2 linked regions of the Megalodesulfovibrio gigas DSM 1382 = ATCC 19364 genome follow. Each later gene encodes a partner of the first gene's protein in a complex. Links are inferred from orthologs where the notes say so. Each region holds a gene or a part of one and is shown on either strand. Other genes may lie near its edges.

Evidence for each region.
Region 2: the proteins of trxA (region 1) and DGI_RS13800 are in contact, whole or in part, in an NMR structure (PDB 2IPA), measured with the Bacillus subtilis proteins. The link is inferred for Megalodesulfovibrio gigas DSM 1382 = ATCC 19364 from one-to-one orthologs.

The regions. Positions count from the first base shown.
Region 1 is NC_022444.1:2,639,838-2,643,889, reverse strand. What follows is about bases 625-3,392. They hold trxA (thioredoxin), read left to right. Parts: upstream 625-1,732; coding sequence 1,733-2,053; downstream 2,054-3,392. Other genes in these bases: DGI_RS11585 (outer membrane protein assembly factor BamD), read left to right, coding at 2,989-3,392; DGI_RS11590 (NAD(P)/FAD-dependent oxidoreductase), read left to right, coding at 2,075-2,986; tsaD (tRNA (adenosine(37)-N6)-threonylcarbamoyltransferase complex transferase subunit TsaD), read left to right, coding at 625-1,562. Outside these bases: fbp (class 1 fructose-bisphosphatase), read left to right, coding at 1-427; more of tsaD, read left to right, coding at 450-624; more of DGI_RS11585, read left to right, coding at 3,393-3,741; DGI_RS11580 (histidinol dehydrogenase), read left to right, coding at 3,796-4,052. UniProt on the Bacillus subtilis protein: Participates in various redox reactions through the reversible oxidation of its active center dithiol to a disulfide and catalyzes dithiol-disulfide exchange reactions.
Region 2 is NC_022444.1:3,138,579-3,142,086, reverse strand. What follows is about bases 1-2,867. They hold DGI_RS13800 (arsenate reductase ArsC), read left to right. Parts: upstream 1-1,145; coding sequence 1,146-1,589; downstream 1,590-2,867. Other genes in these bases: DGI_RS13795 (heavy metal translocating P-type ATPase), read right to left, coding at 1,679-2,867; arsB (ACR3 family arsenite efflux transporter), read left to right, coding at 1-1,068. Also shown: more of DGI_RS13795, read right to left, coding at 2,868-3,508. UniProt on the Bacillus subtilis protein: Catalyzes the reduction of arsenate [As(V)] to arsenite [As(III)]. In vitro, can dephosphorylate para-nitrophenyl phosphate (pNPP).

The sequences.
Region 1 (4,052 bases):
TTCGGTGAATGAAAGCTATTGGAATTATTGGGATGAGCCAACCCGCGAGGTGGTTTCCTGGTTCAAGGGCGTGGACAATCCCCGCGGCAAGCCGCATAGCCTGCGCTACATCGGCTCGCTGGTGGCGGACTTCCACCGCACGCTGCTCTACGGCGGGATTTTCATGTATCCCATGGATTACCGCGATCCCAAACGGCCCCGCGGCAAGTTGCGGCTGCTGTGCGAGGCCAGCCCCATGGCCATGCTGGCGGAACAGGCCGGCGGTCTGGCCACGGATGGCACCAAGCGCATCATGGAAATCGAACCCCATGAGCTGCATCAGCGCGTCCCCCTGTTTGTTGGCTCCGAGTACGACGTGCGCAAGGTCTCGGAAATCTACCGCAAGCATGCCCAGAAAGATGGTGCGGACGACCTGCGCAGCATCTGATTTCGTGAAACATCATCCTGCATTGCGCATCCTTGGGGTGGAAACCTCCTGTGATGAAACGGCCCTGGCCCTGGTGGATATTACACCGGGCAGGGCCGTGTTGCTGGGGGAGGCCCTGGCCTCCCAGGCTGCGGTGCACGCCCTGTTCGGGGGGGTGGTGCCGGAAATCGCCTCCCGGGAGCACCTGCGCCGCCTGCCGTTGCTGTTCGAGTCGGTCCTGGAGCGCAGCGGCGTGGCGGCGTCGTCCATCCAGGGCGTGGCCGTGGCGCGCGGCCCCGGGCTGCTGGGAGCGCTGCTGGCCGGGGTGAGCTTTGCAAAGGGGCTGGCCCTGGGCCTGGATGTCCCGCTGGTGGGGGTGAATCACCTGGAGGCGCATCTGCTGGCCGCCGGCCTGGAACAGTCGCTTCCCTTGCCGGCCATCGGGCTGCTGGTGTCCGGCGGGCACACGGAGCTGGCCCGCATGGATGCCGGCGAGGGCGCCTATCCCGAATTCGTCATCCTCGGACGAACCCTGGACGACGCCGCCGGGGAAGCCTTCGATAAGTGCGCCAAGGCCCTGAACCTGCCGTATCCAGGCGGCGCCTGTCTGGATGCCTTGGCCCGGCTGGCCAGGGAACAGCCCGCGCTGCCGAAATCGTCCTCGCTCTTTTCACCGCCCTATGTGGATAATGATACACTGGATTTCAGTTTCAGCGGCCTTAAAACCGCCGCCATGACCGCCATCCAGAAGCAGCCCGGGTTGCGGCGCGAGGCCTTGTGCAGCGTGGAAGAGGCCCTGGCAGATGGCCGGCGCGAGCCGGAACTGGCCCGGTTCTGCGGGCACTTCAACATGGCCGTGGCCCAGGCCCTGGAAATCAAGACCCGTCGCGCCCTGGAGCGCCACGGCGATGCCCGGAGCCTGATTCTGGCCGGCGGGGTGGCCGCCAACAGCCTGGTGCGGGAGCGGCTGCAGGCCCTGGCGGTGGAATTGGGGCTGGCCTTCGTGGCCCCCAGCCCGGACCTGTGCACGGACAACGCCGCCATGGTGGCCCATGCAGGCGGGTTGTTGCTGGCTTCCGGCCGGCGACACGCACTTTCCCTGGAAGCCATTCCCCGCGGCCGCGCCGTGCCTGCGGATTTTGTGGCAGCTTGCTGACATCCCTGCCAGGGGACGGGGTTTTTCTTGACACGGGATGCGCCTGCCACTAGGTTGCAGTCTGGTCGCAAGGTGCACACGCGCCGCTGGCGCATGCCATAGTCCATTGTGATGCTGGAGCTTCGCCTCCGCACAACCGAAAGTACCATTTGCCGTCGAAGGAGAAAATCATGGCCCTTCAGGTGACCGACGCAAACTTCGAAGAAGAAGTGTTGAAGTGCGATCTGCCTTCTTTGGTTGATTTCTGGGCCCCTTGGTGCGGTCCCTGCCGTGCCATGGGTCCGGTGATCGATGAAATGGCGCAGGAATATGCCGGCACGGTGAAAATTGCCAAGATGAACGTGGACGAAAACCCCGCCACGCCCAGCAAGTACGGCATTCGCGCCATCCCCACGCTCATCCTGTTCAAGGGTGGCGAAGTGGTGGAGCAGATTACCGGCGCTGTGTCCAAGAGCAGCATCAAGGAAATGCTCCAGTCCAAAGCGCTGTAACCATTACGCGCAGCAGGCATTATGAAGAGCTATGACTGCGTTGTCATAGGGGGCGGTCCTGCGGGGATTGCAGCCGCCCTCTATCTTTTGCGCGGCGGCGCCTCGGTGGCCATGGTGGAGAAGCTCTCCCACGGCGGGCAGACCCTGCTCACCGAGGAAATCGAGAACTATCCCGGGTTCCCCAACGGCATCAAAGGGTACGAACTCGCCGACCTCTTCCATGCCCATCTGGGCAAGTACCCGTACGATTTGTTCCGGGACGAAGTGCGCGCCATGGAACCCGAGCCGGGCCGCCATCGGATCCTGGTTGGGGATGAATGGCTTCAGGCCAGGGCCATCATCATCGCTTCCGGCGCGGCGTACAAGCGGCTGGGAGTGTCCCGGGAAGAGGAATTCGTCGGGCGGGGCGTGTCGTTCTGCGCCTTGTGCGACGGCAATTTCTATCGCGGCGAGGAAGTGGCCGTGGTGGGCGGCGGCAATGCGGCGCTGGAGGAGAGTCTGTATCTCTCCAGAATCGTCAGCAAAGTGCACCTCATCCATCGGCGCGACGCATTTCGCGGGGAACGCTGCTTCCAGGATCGCTGCATCGCCGATCCCAAAATCAACATCATCTACAACACAGTGGTGGATGACCTGGTGGGCACGGGCAAGCTTGAGGGCCTGAAGCTGACCAACGTCAAAACCGGCGATTCGTCCATCCTGCCGGTAGCCGCCATGTTCGTCTTCATCGGGTTCGCCTCCCAGGCCAAATTCGTGCCGCCGACCCTTGATGTGGACAAGGATGGATTCATTCACACCGACGTGGAAATGCGTACCAATCTGGAAGGCATCTTTGCCGCTGGTGATGCCCGCGCCAAACTGTGCCGCCAGGTGGTCACTGCAGTGGGCGATGGCGCCACGGCAGCACATTCCGTCCAGCTTTATCTGGGATAACTATGCGCCACCCTGTTTTGCGTTTGCGCGCGGCCCTGTTCGCGCTGGTCGTGCTGGCAGGCGTGTCTGGTCTCGCCGGGTGCGGGATTATCGACACGCTCTATCTCCCCGTTTCCGAGGACACTGCCCAGGAATTGTGGGAGGCCGGCACAGACGCCATGAACGCCACGGACTACTACACCGCGGCCGTGTGTTTCACCAAGCTCAAGGATCGTTTCCCCTTCAGCCCGTACACGGTGAAAGCGGAGCTGGCGCTGGCCGATGCCTACTTCCTGGACAAGGAATACCTGGAAGCCATGGGGGCTTACCTCGAATTCGAAAATCTGCATCCCAGGCATTCGGAAATTCCGTATGTGCTGTTCCAGATTGGTCGTTCCGGGTTGAGCACCTTCACCAGCATCGACCTCCCGCAACAGCCGGTGGCCGAGGGCATGGAATACCTGGAGCGACTGGTGGAGCAGCATCCTGACTCGCCGTATGCGCAGGAAGCTGTCAAACTCATTGCCGAATGCCGGGAAATTCTGTGCAAGCGCGAGCTGTTTGTGGCGGATTTCTACTTCCGCACCGAGCAGTACGGCGGCGCCTGGAGGCGGTACCAGTTCGTGATGGAGAATTTCAAGGAGCAGGGGGAGCTTGTGGAGTATGCCAAGCTGCAATCCGAGCTTTCCTACCTGCGCTTTCAGCAGAGCCAGTCGGAAAAATTCCGGCGCAAGGAACAGGGACACTGGAAGGACGAATACTTCTCCTGGCTCTAATCGTCTGTCGCCGTGGTGTTGCCGGAACCGCAATGTAGTAGGGGAGGGGCCAGAATGCTCGAATCTGTCATGCTGCCTGATTGGATGCAGGAGCGTCTCGTATCCGACGAGGCCTTTGCGGACGCCTACCATGAGACGGTGCCGCATCGTCGGGCGCTGCTCAAATCCACCATCGCCCGGCTGCATGCCCTGCTGGGCGAGCGCCGGGTCAGCAACCGGTCCACGGCCTCGGCCCTGGAGACGGGCATGCGGTCCATCGTGTGGGAGCTGCGGCTTGATACCCTGGTGGTGACGCTGCCCCCCGGCTTTTC
Region 2 (3,508 bases), 500 kb from region 1 along the record:
TTTCTGGACCGCTTCCTGACCCTGTGGATCTTTCTGGCCATGGCCCTGGGCGTGGGCGCAGGCTGGCTGATGCCGTGGATCAAGGACGTCATCAACTTTTTTTCCATCGGCACCACGAACATTCCCATCGCCATCGGGCTCATCGTCATGATGTACCCGCCCCTGGCCAAGGTGCGCTACGAGGAGTTGCCGAAAGTCTTCAAGGATGTGAAGATTTTGGGATTGTCCCTGCTCCAGAACTGGATTGTCGGGCCGATCCTGATGTTCCTGCTGGCCATCGCCTTTTTGTCCGGCCATCACGAGTACATGGTGGGGTTGATTCTCATCGGTCTGGCGCGGTGCATCGCCATGGTCATCGTCTGGAACGACCTGGCCGAGGGCGACTGCGACTATTGCGCCGGTCTGGTGGCCTTCAACTCCATTTTCCAGGTGCTGTTTTTCACGGCCTATGCCTGGTTCTTCATCACCGTGCTGCCGGGGGCCATCGGGTTGAAGTCTGAAATCGTGAACATCTCCACGGGGCAGGTGGCCACGTCGGTGTTCATTTACCTGGGCATCCCGTTCATCGCCGGCGTGGTGACGCGCATCTGGGGACTGAAGAAGCGCGGCAAGGACTGGTACGAGCAGGAATTCATCCCGCGCATCAGTCCGTTTACCCTCATTTTCCTGCTGTTCACCATCGTGGTGATGTTCTCGTTCAAGGGTGACAAGATAGTGGAGCTGCCCTTCGACGTGCTGCGCATCGCCATTCCGCTGTGCGTGTACTTTGTGGTGATGTTCCTGGCTTCTTTCTGGATGTCCTGGAAGGCCGGGGCCAACTACGAGCAATCTGCCACCCTGTCCTTCACCGCGGCGTCCAACAACTTCGAGCTGGCCATTGCCGTGGCCATTGCCGTCTTTGGCATCGATTCCGGGGTGGCCTTCGCCGCGGTCATCGGGCCACTGGTGGAAGTGCCGGTGCTCATTGCCCTGGTGCACGTGGCGTTTTACATCCGTCGGAAATACTTCCCCAACGCCATCCAGACCCCGGCCGGCGTGTGCCACGTGAGTTGCAAGACGGGGAAGTAGGAAGAAGAAAGAAACGGGATGAATGCGGGGGGCTGAGTTCCCCCCGCACGCCCACCAGTGGTGAAGAAGGAAGAATAATGAGCAAGTTACGAATATTGTTCTTGTGCACCGGGAATTCCTGCCGCAGCCAGATGGCCGAGGGGTGGGCCAGGGCCTTGAAGGGCGAGGAACTCGACGTCGCCTCCGCCGGCATCGTCCGCCATGGCATGAACCCCCGGGCCGTGCAGGCCATGGCCGAGGCCGGGGTGGATATTTCCGGGCAGACCTCCAAGACCATCGATGACCTGCCCGGCCTGGACTTCGACTGGATCATCACCCTCTGCGGCCACGCCAACGAGAGCTGCCCCACGGTCTTTGGCCCGGCCAGAAAGCTGCACATGGGCTTCGACGATCCGCCTGCCCTGGCCGCCGAGATTGCCAGGGACGCCCCCACCGAAGAAGCCGCGATGGCCCCCTACCGCCGGGTGCGCGATGAAATCAGGGCCTTTGTGGAAGGATTGCCTGATTCGCTGGAGTCATAATAGAAAAAGTCTTTGGAAAGGTTCTTCCCCTCTCGCGCTCTCCCCNAGAAAGGGGTTCCCCCAGGAACTCTTCTCAAAGATAAAATGCCCTAGCGCGCCCAGCGGAGCCGCAGCGCATTGCCCACGACGCTTACGGAGCTCAGGGCCATGGCTGCGCCGGCGAGCATGGGGCTCAGGGTTGGTCCGCCGAAGGCGTGCAGCAGTCCGGCCGCCACGGGGATGCCCAGGATATTGTAGCCGAAGGCCCATCCCAGATTCTGCAGGATGTTGCGCCGCGTGGCCCGGGAGAGCCGCAGGGCCGTGATCAGGCTGCGCAGGCCGCCGGAGCCGCCGGCTCCCAGCAGCACCACATCCCCGGTTTCCACGGCCACATCCACCCCTGATCCCATGGCCAGGCCCACGTCGGCCGTGGCCAGGGCCGGGGCATCGTTCACGCCGTCGCCCACCATGCCTACCAGCCGGCCGCCCTGTTTCCATTGCGCCACGGCCGCCGCCTTGCCCTCGGGCAAAACTTCGGCCATCACGTCCGCCTCGGGCAGGCCCAACTCCCGGGCCACGGCCAGGGCCGTGCGCCGGGCATCGCCGGTGAGCATCACCGGACGCACGCCGTGATTGCGCAGCCAGTCCAACACTTCGCGGGCCTCGGGCCTGAGGGCGTCGGCCAGGGCCAGCACCGCCGCCAGCCGGCCATCCACGGCCAGCAGCAGCGGCGTGCGACCGGCTTCGGCCTGGGCATCCAACAGGGCCTCATCCTCCAGGGACAGCCCGGCATCGCGGATGTACTGGGGGGAGCCGATGCGCACTTCCCGCGCGCCGTCGCCGGTCTGGATCATGGCCGTCACCCCTTTGCCGGTGACAGTCTGGAAGGTGGTTGCCGCCGGCAGGGACAAGCCCTGCTCCTGGGCCGCGCGGACAATGGCCCGGGCCAGGGGATGTTCGGACGAGGTCTCGGCAGCGGCGGCCAGGGTCAGGCAGGCGGATTTGTCCAGGCCGGCAAGGGGAAGGATCTCCATCACCTGCGGCCGGCCCTGGGTCAGGGTGCCGGTCTTGTCCAGCACCAGCACGCCCAGGCGGCCGGTCTGCTCCAGGGCCAACCCGTTTTTGAACAGCACGCCCAGCTGGGCCCCGCGGCCCGTGGCCACCATGATGGAGGTGGGCGTGGCCAGGCCCATGGCGCAGGGGCAGGCGATGACCAGCACACTGATGCAGATGCGCAACGCCACGCTGAAAGGTTCTCCGGCTGCCAGCCAGGCCAGTCCCGACACCAGGGCGATGCCCATGACGATGGGCACGAAATACAGGGAGATGCGATCCGCCAGATTGGCCACCGGGGCGCGGGAGCCTTGCGCCTCCTGCACCAGGGCGATGATGCGCGCCAGCACCGTCTCCTCGCCCACGCGGGTGGCCCGCATGCGCAGGCTGCCCTGCACGCTCACGGTGCCGCCGGCCACGGCATCGCCCACGCCTTTGGTCACGGGCAGGCTTTCGCCGGTGAGCATGCTTTCGTCCAGGGCGGCTTCGCCGGCCACAATCTCGCCATCCACGGGCACGCGCTCGCCGCTTTTCACCAGCAGCACATCGCCGGGCCGCACCTGTTCCACGGGCACGAGTTCGGTGGCCGCGGTGGTCCGGGCGTCTTCTTCTGGTCCGGCCGCCACGCGGGTGGCCTGCTCCGGCGTGAGCTGCAGCAGGGCCTTGATGGCCGAGGACGTGCGGATGCGCGAGCGCAGCTCGAAATATTTGCCCAGAGACACCAGCGTAATGATGACCGCCGCGCCTTCGAAGTACAGATCCATGGCCCGCTGCATGGGGTCCACGCCCAGGGCGATTTCCAGTGTGTTCCAGCAGGAATAGATCACCGCCGCCCCCGTGCCCAGGGCGATGAGGGAATCCATGTTCGGCGCCTTGCCCAGCAGTTT